3 regions of the Paenibacillus sp. FSL R7-269 genome follow, and region 3 is predicted to be linked to each of the others. Evidence: riboswitches for the same ligand, from Rfam matches in the RefSeq annotation. Region 3 holds a riboswitch; each other region holds the start of a gene.
The links. Region 3 has a riboswitch for cobalamin ahead of C162_RS32900 (anaerobic ribonucleoside triphosphate reductase). Riboswitches for the same ligand answer to the same signal wherever they lie in the genome.
Positions count from the first base shown of each region.

Region 1 (5,495 bases), on a different contig from region 3:
GATCGTGCAGGAGTCATGCATAATCGGGGCCCCAAGCAGCGAAGAGCAGGACTGGATCGCCGAGATTCCCGGAATTACCTCCACCGGCACCCCCTCTGAGCGGCTCCAGCCGCGTTCAATCAGCACCTCGTAGACCAGCCCGGCCATTCCGTAAACACCGGCATCGCCGCTGGAGATTACCGCAATGGTCTGCCCGGCTTCTGCTCTGCGGACAGCCTCCTGGGCCCGGCTGACCTCTTCAGTCATCCCCGTGCCGACAATCTCCTGATGCCGCAGCAGCGGCCGGATCAGATCTACATAAGTGGTATAGCCAATGACCGCCTCACTCTCATCCAGCGCAGCCAGTGCGCGGCCGGTAATATGCTCCAGCGCTCCGGGGCCGAAGCCGATAATCAGCAATTTTCCTTGTTTGTTCATTCCTCTTCCCCCGTTCATGAATAGCTGTGGTCAAGCGCAAGCAGCTTATGCAGTTTCAATTTGAATTCATCGGCGGTGCGGGGAGCGCTCTGACCTGCGGTCAGGCGATCAGGCAGGCTGAACCATAAGTCAGCCAGCAGCGGCAGTCCCAGCCCGATGGACAATAGCTCCTCCCGTCCCGCAAAAATCTCCTCCGGTGTCCCCGCCGCCCTGCATCTTCCATGCTCCAGCACAATAATCCAGTCCGCCCAGCGGTAAGCCAGGTTCATGTCATGCGTAGCCATAACTACGGTTGTCCCTTTATCATGTATGGCTTCAAGGCCCTTCAGCATCTGCGTTTCCGATAACGGGTCCAGATACGAGGTCGGCTCATCCAATAGAATTAGCTCAGGCTCCATAGCCAGTACACCGGCGAGTGCCGTGCGTTTTTTCTGGCCCAGGCTAAGCTGATGAATCGGTTTATCACCCAGATCAGTCAGATTCAGCAGCTCCATGACCTCCCGGCAGCGCGCAGCAATAGCCGGTTCAGCCATTCCGCTGCCGCGCAGCCCAAACGACACATCCTCCAGCGGTGTGCTGAGGATCAGCTGCTGCTCAGGGTCCTGGAAGACCAGGCCCACCTTCCGCCGCAGAGCGGCCAGCTCTTTTTTGGAGTAGGATAACGCCTTCCCTCCTTGCACAACCGTACCCTGCTGCGGGCGCAGAATGCCAACGGCATGCAGGAACAACGTCGATTTGCCCGAACCGTTATGACCGATTATTGCCGTCTTGCTGCCTGCGGGGATGGAGAACGTCAGTTCATGCAGCGCAGGCTCCTTCGTATCCGGGTAACGGAAGACCACTCCGTCACAACTCAGACTATATTCCTGATCCATGACCGGCTCCTTTCATGTGTTAGTGATAAAGTACGTCTCAGCCAGCAACAGTAGCGCAATACCGGTATAAGCCTGGATTGTATAGCGCCTCGGCACAGGACGCGCCGTATAAGGCGGGATAATAATCTCGTCTGTGAATCCGCGGGCCAGCAGCCCCTGCGATAATCCGTAATACCGGTGCATCGTGTTGCCGAACAGCGCTCCTGCCATGGCCGCAGTCTCCCGCAGTCTGGCCTTGTAGCCCCGCCGGCCTCCGCGCAGCCTGCGGGCCAGCAGCAGACCATGCGCTGCATCACTCAGCAGGAATAAGAAGCGGTACATAATCAGCATCAGCTCCAGGACAATTTGCGGCATCCGCAGCCTGCGCAGCACCTGCAAAAGCTCACTAAACGGAGTAGTGAACATCAGGAAAAAGAAACAGCTCATGCAAGCAGAGATTCTGGCCAGCAGCTCTCCTGCCCGCTGAAGCCCGGCCGCTGTAACATATACCGGCAGGTTCAGTCCCGGAAATGAGAATATCCCTGCCTCTCCCGATGCCGGGTGCCCGAATTCCACGAGCAGTGCCGGTACGCTAAGCGCATAGAACAGCAGCGCTGTGCCGAACAGCATGCCATAAGCACGGAAGGGAATACGGGCCTGTAATACACACCAGGACATCATCCATAGGGTGATTGCAGCCTGTAGTACCGGATGTACCGTGTAAGAGAGCAGGAACATCAGGGCTGCGAACGAGCTTTTCCACATCGGGGATAACTGGCGCAGAGCATTATTGTAGGAGAGAACGTCAATCCGCCGGATCACTTGCTGCTATGCTGCTTCGTCCCGCCCTGCTTGCCCTTGAGCAGCCCCAAGGTATAACCGATCACACCTGCACCAATCGCTGCCTGCAATGCGAACAGCATACTCTCCGTCTCCCCTGGCAGCTCAGTCAGCGGCTTGAACCACGGCTTATAGTCAGGGTTAATCTCGGTAATCACACCTTCAGCCGCATCATCGGCCCCTCCGAATTCCCCATTAACCAGCAGCAGCGGCAGAATGACCAGCAGAATAACAACTAGCAGCATCAATCGATTTTTCCATCTATTGCTCATTAGGCTCTTCCTCCGTTCACCTTGCGTTTCAGAAGCGACAATTCATTCGGGCTATACGATTTCAGCCAGTTCCACAGCAGTACCGTCAACAGCCCTTCACTGATGGCCAGCGGGATTTGCGTCACGGCAAAAATCCCCCCGAATTTGAGAAAAGAAGCCAGAACGCCGCCATCCGCCGCCGGAAAAGCCACCGCCAGTTGAAAGGAAGTCACTACATACGTACTCAGATCAGCCATCGCAGCCGCACAGAATAAGGCCAGCTTCTCGCGGTCCGGCATTTTCATCATCAGCTTATACACTGCATATCCGGCAAAAGGACCCGCCACCGCCATCGAGAACGCATTGGCTCCAAGCGTAGTGATCCCGCCGTGCGCCAGCAGCAGCGCCTGAAACAGCAGGACAATCGAGCCGATTACGCTCATGGGCAGCGGCCCCAGCATTACCGCACCAAGTCCGGTACCGGTGGGGTGTGAGCTGCTTCCGGTCACGGAAGGCATTTTGAGCGCAGACAGGACGAAGGTAAACGCCCCGGCCAGACCCAGCAGCAGCTTCAGCTCCGGGTTCTCCCGGGTCATGGCTCTCAGCTTGAAGATTCCCAGGACAAAGAACGGGATAAACGCCGCCCACCAGAAGACCGCCCAGCCAACCGGCAGGAATCCTTCCATAATGTGCATCGCGCGGGCCGTCCCCGGTTCGTTCAGCATAAAGTACACCGTAAATCCGGCAACCAGTGCCGCAAAGCTCCACCCTCTGTGTTTTTGCATTTGTCACCCTCCATGTTTGTTGATTTCCCATTTAAGATCATAAAGCCAAAAAAACCCACCCTAAAGGGTGGGAGTGTATGTACGCAGGCAAGTTCGATAGAGCACGCAGCCAGGAGCTAAGCGAAACAAGGTGCTTCTCATCGTCCCATCACTAGGGGCCGTATCCTTGTATCCAGCAGCTATAAACCGGGGGGCCTCTCTACACTCAAGATTCCTCCGGTCCATCAGGGCAGAACGCCTCTTCTCATTAACCTATCCGTACACCGCTCCTATCCGCGTAGAGTCGTGGTGTGCGTCGACAAGGTAGGTCTCCTGGCTTGGAATACAGGCGCCGCAGGCTTCGTCTTCCCCGGGGCTTCCCGAGTGACCTCATGAAGTGCAGCTCTTCCATACAGTGGCGGGACCGCTCGGGAGTTGCACCCGATTCCCTGTTATCCCTTGCCGCATCCGGCAAGAGCACCTTGTTTCATTGCTAATTCATCTCACATCATAGCGGACTCGGCCTAGCGTGTCTGTGATATAAATTGGAAAAGCTGGCCTGCAGCCAATCATGGCTTGTAGAAATTTTATTTGAGTAATATAATTATTAACTATATAACCTGAACGTGGAGGCATCCGATGAAACTTGATCTAACTGAACAATCCCTGCCAGTGTACGAGGCCCTGTCCAGTACCGTGCGCCTGCATATGCTGCGGCTGCTGTCCGATAAACCCATGAACGTGAAGGAACTGGCCGCAGCCCTCAAGCTAAGCAGTGCGATTATGACCATGCATGTGCGCAAGCTCGAAGCCGCCGGGCTGATCCGCAGCCACATGGCTCCCGGCAAAAGCGGTCTGCAAAAGATTTGTACACTGGCCGCCGACGGGGCAGAGATTATTTTTCCGGGACAAGCCCGGACTCCGCGCAGAGGATACCGTAAGGACATCCCGGTGGGGCATTATTCCGACTTCCAGATTGAGCCTACCTGCGGACTGTCTACGACGGAGAGGGTCATCGGGCACTTTGACGATCCCCGTTATTTCTGGGACCAGGAGCGGGTGAACGCCGGGATTCTCTGGTTCGGCAAGGGGTTCGTCGAGTATAAAATCCCGAATTTCCTGCTGTCGAGCCAGCAGCCGGAGGAGCTTGCCATCACGATGGAGATTGCCTCCGAAGCCCCGTCGGTAAACAACAACTGGCCGTCGGATATTACCTTCACACTGAACGGACAATCGCTCGGCTTCTGGACCAGCCCCGGTGACTACGGAGATAATCCAGGAAAATACACACCAGCCTGGTGGCCCGCACTCACCAATCAATACGGCCTGCTCAAGCAGCTGCGGATTACGCAGACGGGCACTTTCATGGATGGGCAAAAGCTGTCGGAGGTCACCCTGGATCAGGTAGGCATCCGCAATAAACAATGGACCTTCCGGCTCTCTGTCGAGGAGGATGCGGAGCACATCGGTGGCCTCACCCTGTTCGGCAAGGGCTTCGGCAATTACAACGAGGATCTGGTATTTGAGCTGTTTTATACGGATACTGTGGCAGATATGCCGGGTTCTTTGTAAAGGTTCGTCTGGTAGTTATCTAGCAGGTTGTCTGTTAGATAGGTTGTCTGTTAGATAGGTTGGATAGGAAGATGGGTAGATTTGATTGAGTAGATAGATTGGTTAGTTAGACTAATTAGGTTAGTTTTCGATTCAGCTACTTTTGCAGCCAAGACTCCTCATTTCTGCTCATCGCCCACTTTCGGCGGATTCAGGGGCACTAATGCTCTTCATTTCCGCTCAAAGCCCACTTTCGGCCGAATCAGGTGCACTAGTGCTCCTCATTTTCGCTCATCGCTCACTTTTGGCGGATTCAGGTGCACTAATGCTCTTCATTTCCACTCAAAGCCCACTTCCCGCCGCATTAGAGGGATTTATCCCTCTCATTTCCTCCTCCAGCCCACTTTCCGCCGCATTAGAGGGATTTATCCCTCTCACACTTTCCTCTCCCTCTCCCTTCCCCTCTCCTCCACAACGCAAAAAAAGCCCCTCCAACCGCCGCATTGAGCAGGTTGGAGGGGCTATCGGTGATCGATCCGTCTCTTATGGCAAGAGCGGCTTCTAGCCTATCTATTTCGCCTGGCCCCTTGCCGTGAGGCGTGGGCCGTCATTCCGCCACGGGCTGCCACTTTCCGCCGCCCGGCAGCGGACAGCTGCGGGCCTTCAGCCGGGCAACAACGGGGATGATGCAGCCGCAGGCGGTACAGGTTACGCCATCCTGCAGCTTGGGGCAAGCCCCGCAAAGCGCAATCCGCTCGGCATAGACCTCGTCTGAAGCGGTATTGCCGGGGTTGAACATGGAGGACGCCAGAATGCGG
Region 1 is NZ_ASPS01000042.1:173,474-178,968, reverse strand. It holds partial or broken gene cobJ (precorrin-3B C(17)-methyltransferase) at 1-417, opposite strand, end outside; gene C162_RS19680 (energy-coupling factor ABC transporter ATP-binding protein) at 432-1,292, opposite strand; gene cbiQ (cobalt ECF transporter T component CbiQ) at 1,305-2,093, opposite strand; gene C162_RS19670 (energy-coupling factor ABC transporter substrate-binding protein) at 2,090-2,383, opposite strand; gene C162_RS19665 (energy-coupling factor ABC transporter permease) at 2,383-3,147, opposite strand; cobalamin riboswitch at 3,433-3,626, opposite strand; gene C162_RS19660 (ArsR/SmtB family transcription factor) at 3,766-4,698, shown strand; gene C162_RS19655 (DUF6171 family protein) at 5,285-5,495, opposite strand, start outside.
Region 1: it holds a riboswitch for cobalamin, as region 3 does, so the genes downstream of both, C162_RS19665 (energy-coupling factor ABC transporter permease) here and C162_RS32900 (anaerobic ribonucleoside triphosphate reductase) in region 3, are expected to answer to the same signal.

Region 2 (4,594 bases), on a different contig from region 3:
TGTGTGCCGCCGCCTGCCTCATCCGGCTGCGCAGAGGAGCAGCCGGAGAGCAGCAGCACCATCAGCAGGAGAAGCAGCGGAGCCAGCCTTCCCCGGCCTCTTTTGACTAGTTTGAACATTACCTGCACACCTCCACAAAAAGGGAAAAGAACGGGGCAGTCAGCCTGTTCCCCGTTCCTTCATACACCTTATGCTTACTTTTCAACACATATCCAAACGAATTTCAAGCAAATTTGTCACGCTAACGAGCCTTCAGCGCTTCGGCAACCCTATACGCCTCAACGGCTCATCGGCACGGATACTTTAGTTGGATTTTCTACACTTAATTATCCTGATTACGCATCTGTACAGAAATTAGTTGGATTTACAGCATCTAATTCTGCCCAGACCTCATCCTTCTGCAGCTTCAGACCTGAATAAGTGTCATTTATCCAACTAACTCCCGCTCTGCAGCAAATCCGGCCAAATTAGATGTCATTTATCCACTTATCGTCGGCCCCAGCGTGCAGTACAGTCTGCTCCCAACTCCAACTAAGAACTAAGGCAACCTAACCGCCACAGCAGCAGCCATCTCACGGGTTACCACAGCGGAAGGCTCGAATGCGCCGCCGGTGCCGCTCATATATCCAAGTCCCGTCACCGTACGGACAGCGGACAACGCATAGTCGCTAATCTTATCTTCGTCGCTGAACTTACCAGCCCCTGCTCCAGTTGATGCTGCATCCAGCTTATAAGCTCTAACTATCATTACAGCCATATCCTGACGCGTAACCAGCCCGTCCGGTTTGAACGTCTTAGCCGTCACGCCGCTGATAATTCCCAGCTCCTTCGCCCGGTTCACTGTTCCATAATACCATGTACCGGCCTTAACATCACTGAAGGCCCCAGCGGAAGCCGCCGCAGACGGCTCATTCCCGGTTAACCGCAGCAACAGCGCTGCAAATTCAGCACGGGTAATATTCTTTTTCGGCGCAAACACCAGACTGCCCTCACTCACACCATTCATCAGCTTGCGGTCATACGCCGTGTATACTGACTCCAGCGCCCAAGGCGAGATCGACTTCACATCGGCAAAAGCCGGACGGTCCGCCGCAGCAGAAGCCACCGTTACCGGGACCGTATGACGCACGATGGCAGGGGTCTTATCCTTCAGATATCCCGTAACCGTCAGGGTATATTTATTCGCCGGCAGACCACCAGCCACAACAGCCACGCCCGCAGCATCTGTAACTGCCGTTTTGCCGCCGATGGTTACCTGTACGCCTGCTGCCGGTGAAGTTACCGGATCAGAGGTGAAGGTCGCCTCATTCCAGACCCATTGCTTCTGGTTCACCTGCACCTTCAGATCTTGTCCAGGCTGCGGCTGTGCGGGCGTCACGGTTACGGCATCAACCACCTGCGTGTTGTCTCCGCCATAATAGACCACAATGCGGTCATTCTCCTCCAGCGCGAAGTCGCCCATCCCTACACTTGGATAGATCCATGCTCCGCCGCGGGCGACCACATACATCCAGCCATCATATCCGCCAAAAGTACCCGCAATCACGCCGCCGATCCCCGTCACATAATTGCCTGCTTCATTGACCAGGGCCAGGCGCTTGGCGGCTGCTGTCTTTTCCAGTGCATTAAGCACATTCCCTGCATACACGCCGCCTTCAGCCAAGGCTCCATTCGGACCTTCAACAGTAACCGAGACACTTACCTGATGATTCTTCACTGGTGTGCCGCTAAAATCAAAGAGCTTAGCGCCTGTACCAAACAGCTTGTACGCTACCAAAGCCTCCAGCGCCTGCTCCGTAGAGAGCGGATTGGAGCTGCCGCCCGCAGTGTGGACGAATCCGCCATCTGCTGCGCTGAAGCTCAGCAGCTTGCTGACCAGATTAATCTGGCCTTTGGTATACTCTGCTCCTGCCGGATCAATGCCGAAGGCAGACAGACCGATAATGGCCTGAGCTACACTCTCGCTGCTGTCGCCATATCCGCCGTTCTTGTCCTGTGCCTTAGCCAGCCAGGCTGCCGCCCGCTGACCGGCAGTATTCACGGCTGCTTCCTGCTTGTGTCCAGCCAGTGCGTTCAGCGTCATCGCTGTCATATCCGGATCACTCGCACCCGTGGTCAGGGTGAAGCCGCCGTCCGGGTTCTGCTTCGCCAGAATCTCTGCCAGCAGCTTGGACGGTGTCCATTTCGCATTTGCCGGGATCGTATAGCTGCCGGAATCCAGAGCGAGCAGTGCATAGACCGGATTATTCAGCGTCTGGCCGGTAATTGCATCGTGATTGTAGAGCTTCTCGATCAGGTTATAGCCTGCCACCTTCTCAGGATCGCCGCCCAGTGCCTTAACAGCAAGTGTGATCCGGGCATAGTCCGTTGCTCTGGCAAAAACACCCTTAGCCTCACTCACCTTACCTTCAAGCGCCTTCAGATAGCTGGCAGGAACCTTGTAGCCTGCTTGTGCAAGGCCAATCGCCTGCCAGTCCGACTGGACTCCGTTCTTCAGCATGAACTCCGCAGTAGCATAGACCGCAGCGGTTACGCTGGCTGCCTCACTTGCGGGCAGAGCGGATACTGCGGGCGCGGAAGTCCCGCCTGCCTGTGCAGCAGCAGCTTGTCCTGCCGGGGCTACAGCTGCTCCCAGCAGTGCGAACAGCATAATGACAGCAAGCCCCAACCGTATGAACCTGGATGATAGAGAATGGTTCTTCATAACTAACCTCTTTCCTGAAATAGAATGGATGAATCCTGCTTCCTCCGCAAAGAGAGCGGCAACCTAAAGACCGCCCTATGCAGGGCGGCCGGGGAAGAATACAATACAGGGCGGCTGAAGGAGTCGATGGCTCTCCAACATTACATTGAGCTTATACAGCCCTCGCCAATATCAGCATCTGCTCCACATTCTTACCCCCGAAGAATAGAAACAACATCGAAAAAGGCAGGTCTCCTGGCTCATACTTCACCGCTTCCCCCGCCTTCCCATCCAATTAGCAGACAGTGGCTCCTCAGGAGTTGCTCCGTATTTACAGTGGCGGGACCGCGCCGGACTTGCACCGGGCTTCCCTTTTAAGCAGATTGCTCTATTAGACATAGCTCTGCCAGCATCTGCTAGCGACAGCGTCCGGTCTCTAAGGCAATCTGCACCTTTTCCCAAAGCTTATTAAATTTTAATATTCTCAAACCATCATATCGACTATTCCCCTGTATGTCTATAGACAAGGTATATCTATTCCAGCGCCCCAAGACTCAGCCCATTCCGCACAAAAATCCTGAATAGCACATGCCCGCTCCCCCGGCACATTCGTACTATTCAGGACTATAAAAAGTTAATCTTCTGCTGCTAATCAAGACGTTGGTCTACTGCAAATCAACACTCTAGCGCACCTATGGAGACCGCGGCAGAAGGCCGATTGTATTCTATACATCAGAATTAGTATAAAAGCAGCCGATAACGCATTCTGTTGCACTTCATACCATCGATTTCGGCAAATCCCCCTCAGCCGGGCCAAATCCCAAAAATCCACTGCACCAAATACAACAGAACGCCATATTAACTCCATTATGCCTGATTCTAGTGTACAAAGTGCGATCGAGCCGCTTCTTCCGGACACTACCATACTTAACTAATTACTTTATGCTCTTATCAGCCCGCTGGAGCGCCAATCATTGTACTACGTTAAAGTAGCATGCACTAGGCTCTGACTAGTCCTCCATGCCGCGTTATATGCGCACAACGGTTCAGCTGCCGCTAGTCGATCATCAGGTTCAAACTAATCAAGATTCATTTAATCCCCTCGCTTACTGAGGGTTTGCAGTCCCCCAACTAACAAAGGTGAGAACGTTATGCTTAAATGCAATCTGTACAACTAAATCGTCTGATTTACGGCCAAATGTACTTTTAGCTGTATTTCGTGCAACTAAAATGCTTATGTACCCGGCTTTTCGCCCATTCGGGGCAAATATAGTTGTATAGAATACAGTTAGGAGAGGTATGCCTTCCTTTTCACTGTTTTTAGTTGTACAGAGTACACCTATCTCTGTAAGTAATGTTACCTGATCGCATTAGTTAAAAGCTTACGCAGCCTGCTATTGCCGCTGCTTTATTCTGCGTCCGTGTCCGCCTCCGGGCTTGCGGAAGCGGATGGCTCCGCACTAGGCGCGGCTGCAGCTGTAGCTTCCGGGGCGCTGCCCGGATCTGCCGCCAGCTTCAGCGAGTATCTTCCGGCGGTGATCATATCACCTGCCGCCAGCTTCGCGCCTGCTGAAAGCTCCACCGTCACCTCGTATACGCGTGACGGAGGAGTGCCGGCGGCTCCACTGTCCGCACCGCCGTCCACTCCCGCTCCTGCATCCCCCTTCGCATCGCCGTCCACTCCGGCTCCTGCATCACCCTTCGCACCGCCGTCCACTCCGGCTCCTGCATCACCCTTCGCATCGCCGTCCGCTCCGGCGCCTGCCTTACCACTCGCATCGCCGTCCGCTCCGGCGCCTGCCTTACCACTCGCATCGCCATCCGCTCCGGCTCCTGTATTACCCTTCGCATCACCGTCTACTCCGGCGCCTGTATTACCCTTCGCATCGCCATCCGCTCCGGCTCCTGTAT
Region 2 is NZ_ASPS01000102.1:43-4,636, forward strand. It holds gene C162_RS34805 (S-layer homology domain-containing protein) at 539-2,704, opposite strand; cobalamin riboswitch at 2,912-3,089, opposite strand; partial or broken gene C162_RS36455 (hypothetical protein) at 4,092-4,594, opposite strand, start outside.
Region 2: it holds a riboswitch for cobalamin, as region 3 does, so the genes downstream of both, C162_RS34805 (S-layer homology domain-containing protein) here and C162_RS32900 (anaerobic ribonucleoside triphosphate reductase) in region 3, are expected to answer to the same signal.

Region 3 (5,495 bases):
TTTTTGAAATTATTTTTTGCGAAGGTTCCTCTTTGATCCCTTGTACCATAAGGGTTAAGAGACGAGTCTCTTTTTTATCTATTGACGAAAAAAGTCGAGAAATCAGAGAATTGGCTGTAGCCGTTTATCCCGCTTTTCTATAATTATATCAATTTATATTATTAAAATTTGATGCATTTGTCCTATTTTTATCACCCGAAGCCCATCTCCCCTCCCATTTCGCTTCTGTTCAATGTAATCCCCCCTATTTATGGGAATCTTAGCCCCGAAAAAAAGTGCCGCCCATAAGGACGACACCTGCTAATAGAATTCATATATTTTGAATAAAATGTCGCCTAGGCGGACCCAAACAGCTGAATCCAGCCAATCATTGATACCCAGAGCGGAACACTTAGAATGATCCCGAATACTAAACCACGGCGGAGACTTCCTTCATGACTCATTGCCATTCTCCTTTGAGCTGATTTATTTTTCAATCTTTAATATTTCAATTTTAATATAAAATAATTCATTTGATTTTATTGTGAAAAATGTCACATTATTTGAGTTAATTTATAAAACCCATTGATTATTTTTTGAAGGATGAGTTACAATGCGAATATACGTTCTCTTTGAGGGGTTGAGAGGGATGCATAGAGCAGAGAGCCAGGATAACCTGCTGGTCAAATCCTATATTTTGCTGCCGCTTATTCTATCCGCCTTCGAGCGCGATGCTTCTGCTATATCCTCAGAGCTTCGCACGCCTGCGCCTTATCTGGAGGTCATCCAGAGGGCAGTCCATGCCGTTTCTGCCGATCTGCGGGAGGTCCGTGCCGGGATGCGCGCCCGTGGTCTGAGGGTCTATGAACAGAATCGGCTGGAGGCGGGTGTTGAAGCCAAATTCGTCTGCAGGGGTTATCACGAGCGGATGCTGCTGCTGGATGACGTGATTGCCGCCCAGGCCACTCTGCATATGCACAGGTATCTGGGTATGGAGAAGACGGCGCAGGGCGGCCCGAAGCAAGGATAACAAAGAAGCCTGCCGCAAGCGGAAGACTTCTGCATTAAATGATCACCCGGATGCAATTACATTAACAACGTCCAATACCCCAACGTGCCGCATATAACCACCACAGCTACCGGGTACAAGATTCTACGGCTGACCTGATCCCTGAACGCAAGAAACAAACAAAGCATACAAAGCCATGCAATTAGAAGGCTTCCCATCTATTATGCATACGCCCCTTCCCGGCATTCCTGCCCCTCTCCAGCGGTAGACCGCCTCAGAGCACAACTATCCTTATATATAGGAAGATTTCCCGCCGAATATCCCAATTATACCAGCCGGCAGCCAATCCGGAGCAATTTTTCTTCAAAATATCGTCAGGAAATTCACAATTCCTCTTCCAGCACAGGATATTCCCAGAACCCCAGACGTCCCTTGGCAGGTATGGGATGTACCAGCGGAACAACCTCCTCCAGCTTCCAGGCATACCTTCCTTCGGCATAATTGCCGAATACATATTCATTTCCACCCGGCCAGCCTTGCTGCGCAAGCTCCGGTGTCATTTCACAGCAATCCGCAATGCGGCTGACTGCAATGATCTTGCCGGTTGGCAGATTGTCCGCAGTGTAGCCGTGACGTGCAAGCAACGACTGGAACGGCTCCGTCCGGCAGATCGCTTTATTTACCTGCATCCCGGCATGAATAGCTAACTCCCCCCGGTGGGCGGTCCGCCACGTCCGGGTTTCGATTTGTTTTTCTCCCAGCGCAATTAACGTGGCCCACGGCTGGCGAATGGTCAGGCATTTCATAGTTGTAGCTCGCCTCCTCTGTTGAATACCTTTTACTCAGAATTACTAAGGCCATCTATGAAAAAAATAATTAGCTGCGTACGAGCATAATGTATGCTGTTTTTCGCATACATTCGGCCGTGCGCCATTAAAAAACGCGGTCCCCTGAACCGGAAGGCCGCGTTAAGCTTAATTCATAAGAATGCTGGTGAAGGGAATTGAACCCCCGGCCTACGCATTACGAGTGCGTTGCTCTACCCCTGAGCTACACCAGCTTACAGACTCTGAAGTCTGCCAAACAAAAAACATTATAACTCTTCCAGCGGAAAACGCAACCCCTTTTTCCTCTGGCGGCTGTGTCCTCAGCCGTGCATCAGCCCCAGCCCGCGGAAATAATCCAGCGCGAGCTTAGCGCTTGCAAGGGAGGATACCTCATAGGCCTCTTGCTCCACAATATAATAGAGAATTCCACTCTGCTCCGCGATCTCGAAGACGCTCTGGAAATCCACCTCTCCTTTTCCGAGATCGGTCTCCTCCTGGTTGGCTCCGAAATCCTTAATGTGGACCAGCGGAACACGTCCGGCGTACCTTGAAACATATTGAGCCGGGTTGGCTCCGCCTCTGTGTACCCAGCCCAGATCGAACTCTGCCAGCATCTGCTCCGCAGGAATCCGCTCCAGCCAGATATCGATGACCGCCTTGCCGTCAACCTCTGCGAATTCATAATCATGGTTGTGATAACCGTACTGCATCCCTGCCGCCCGGACCATCGCGGAAGCCTTCTCCAGGAATGGAATGATTCTTGTTACATCCTCTATGGAAGGGTTCTGCGGAAGCGGTGCCGATGGGGTGATCATATATTGCAGTCCGAGCTCTACACCATATTCAATCTCTTTGGCTAATGCCTGTTCCATCTTATCCAGACTGCTGAAGTCCAGACCTACATGCGCCGAAGGGGCAGCCAGGCCAAGTTCATCCAGCTTACGGCGCAGTTCCCCTGCAGATACACCGAAATAACCGGCGAATTCCACTGCCTGGTATCCCATCTCTGCCACCTTGCCCAGTGTACCGAGGAAATCGCGTTCCGTCTGGTCACGCAGTGTATACATTTGAATTCCGATCTGCTGTGCTGCTTCTGTCATGAAGAATCCGCTCCTTATCGGTTAATTCTGATTAGATACTATAGTGGTTACTCTCCCTGAAGCTTACGCTCCACGGATTCCAGCTTGCTGCGGCTGGTGGAGGTCTTGTCGCGCCGGTCGTCGATCTTGAGCGAGGTGGAGACTCTCTGCGCCCCGGCGGTGAACGGCGACTCATGCAGCGCTTCTACCGCAGCCAGAATCCGCGCTACCGGTCCCTCAATAATTGTACCCATAGAAGTTAGCTCATAGGTAATGCCCTCCACCGTCTCCAGCACGCGCTGCATCTCGGCCACATAGCTGCTGAGGCTGGTGCTGCCTGTCCCAATCGGAATAACGGTCACTTCGCCAATTGCCATTGTGATCTCCCTCCTAATTATCTGTTGTTCCTGCCTCTTACTTATCCTCTTATTGTAACGCTTCGCCAAGCTTGCCACAAATCACCTGCCACCCCTCTCTATTCTATTAATATCCGTCAAAATAATTACCAGGATTAGACGCACTCTATTTATGGATTCTTTGTGGCGTATTTTCGGAGATTTTATGAAACATTCACGGCAGATTCGGAGGAAAGTTGTGGATTACCTGTGGACTAACTGTGGATCAGCTGTGAGTAAAAGCGCCGAACCCGCTCCCCGTGCGGGATTGCAAAAAAACATTTACAAACACAATATATTGCGGTAGCTTTAATAGATCACAACAAAATATAGTAGAAACGGGTGTTTCACCCCTTGTAATAGAGGTGCGACTTAATAGGGAAGCGCGGTGCAAAACCGCTGCGGTCCCGCCACTGTAACCGGATGCTCCCAGGGCGCGATGCCCCCAGGGCCGCATTCTCCGGCTAATTGCCACTAAGGGGCTGAATAAGCCCCCCGGGAAGGCGCCGGAGGAGTTGCCGGAAGCCAGGAGACCTGCCTGTTTCGGTGGCACCGCTTAGACTCCTGCGAGGAACAGGGGAGGTGTCCGTATGCGGCCTGCCATAGCAGAGTTAGCCTTCCGTCAATCGGGCCATAGGCTGCCGATACCTGAGGACGATCGGGGATTATCTTCAGGTATCGGCTCTGCGGAATATACAAGAACGGGCGTAAGCTATTTGCCCCGTGTCTGCTCGTATGTTCCACCCAGACCACAGGCAAATTTCCGCTTACCGGATCTTTGCATCATGCATTCGGGCATTTCCGGCCTTCCCGGCCGGGGGTGCTTTTTTACTGATGTCCTGACCATTCTATCTATATTACATATTACGCTTACAATACCCGAGAGGAGAGAGTTATATAATGACGCTGCTGGAGAAACGTTATAACGAAGGACAAGCTGCACAGGAGGATCTTTTGGAAGAGGTCATTCATCTGGGACGGGATATTATCGACAGCCGGGATCTGGATCTGCTGCGCGAGAACGCCAACCTGAACGGGGAGAGCTTCTCCGGCAAAATGAGCAAGTTCGGCAGTGAATACTCCAAATGGTATGCACGCAATTTCACCATGCCGCCACAGCTGGTACAGGCTACCCTGGATAATGTCGTCTATGTACATGACCTTGATCAATACGCCATTGGAACCACGAACTGCATCTTCATTCCGTTCGAACGGCTTCTCCGTGAAGGCTTCAACACCGGCAACGGCAGTGTACGGCCTCCTAACTCGATTATGACGGCGATGTCGCTGGTGGCGATTATTTTCCAGTCACAGCAGAATGCGCAGTACGGCGGCGTATCCGCCAATAAGCTGGATTATGACCTGGCCCCTTATGTTACCAAATCCTTCTCCAAGCTCTTCCGCAAAGGTCTGGAGTATTTCGAGGAGAATGCAGAGGGTTCTGCACTTGGGGAGATTACGATGAGCCGCAGCGATCTGGCTGAGCAGTATCCGCGCGCCTTCCGTTTTGCCCTGAAGGAGACGCAGAGCGAGACCCTGCAGGCCGCAGAGAGTATGGTACATAACCTGAATACGATGTCCAGCCGCTCCGGCGGCCAGATTCCTTTTACCAGCATCAACTACGGCACCTGCACCTCACCAGAGGGCCAGCTTGTGATCAGCTCGTTGCTAACGGCTACGATGAACGGACTGGGCAGCGGGGAGACACCGGTGTTCCCGATTCAGATTTTCAAATGCAAGCAAGGCATCAACCAGCAACCGGGTGATCCTAACTACGAGCTGTTCCTGAAGGCAGCCGAGTGCTCGGCGCGCAGATTATATCCGAACTTCGCCAATCTGGACGCTCCGCTGAACATGCAGTATTATGATCCGGCTGACCCGGATACCGAGTTCGCTACGATGGGCTGCCGGACCCGTGTACTCAGCGACCGCTTCGGACGCAACCACTGCTCCGGCAAAGGCAACCTGTCCTTCAACACGCTCAACCTGGTGCGTCTTGGACTGGCCCACGGCACGATAACCGGCCGCCGCCTCGCTGCTGACGAAGCAGGATTCTTCGACGACCTCAATCACTATATGGATATTGCACTGGACGGCCTGTTGCACCGCTTCCGTATCCAGGCTTCCCAGAAGGCCAAAGCCTCCGATTTCATGATGCGTGAAGGCGTCTGGGAAGGCGGCGAGCAGCTTGCCCCCGATGACAGCG
Region 3 is NZ_ASPS01000144.1:73,654-79,148, reverse strand. It holds gene C162_RS32925 (hypothetical protein) at 629-1,009, shown strand; gene C162_RS32920 (ASCH domain-containing protein) at 1,372-1,794, opposite strand; tRNA gene C162_RS32915 (tRNA-Thr) at 1,977-2,048, opposite strand; gene C162_RS32910 (sugar phosphate isomerase/epimerase family protein) at 2,136-2,915, opposite strand; gene C162_RS32905 (MTH1187 family thiamine-binding protein) at 2,963-3,271, opposite strand; cobalamin riboswitch at 3,613-3,845, shown strand; gene C162_RS32900 (anaerobic ribonucleoside triphosphate reductase) at 4,190-5,495, shown strand, end outside.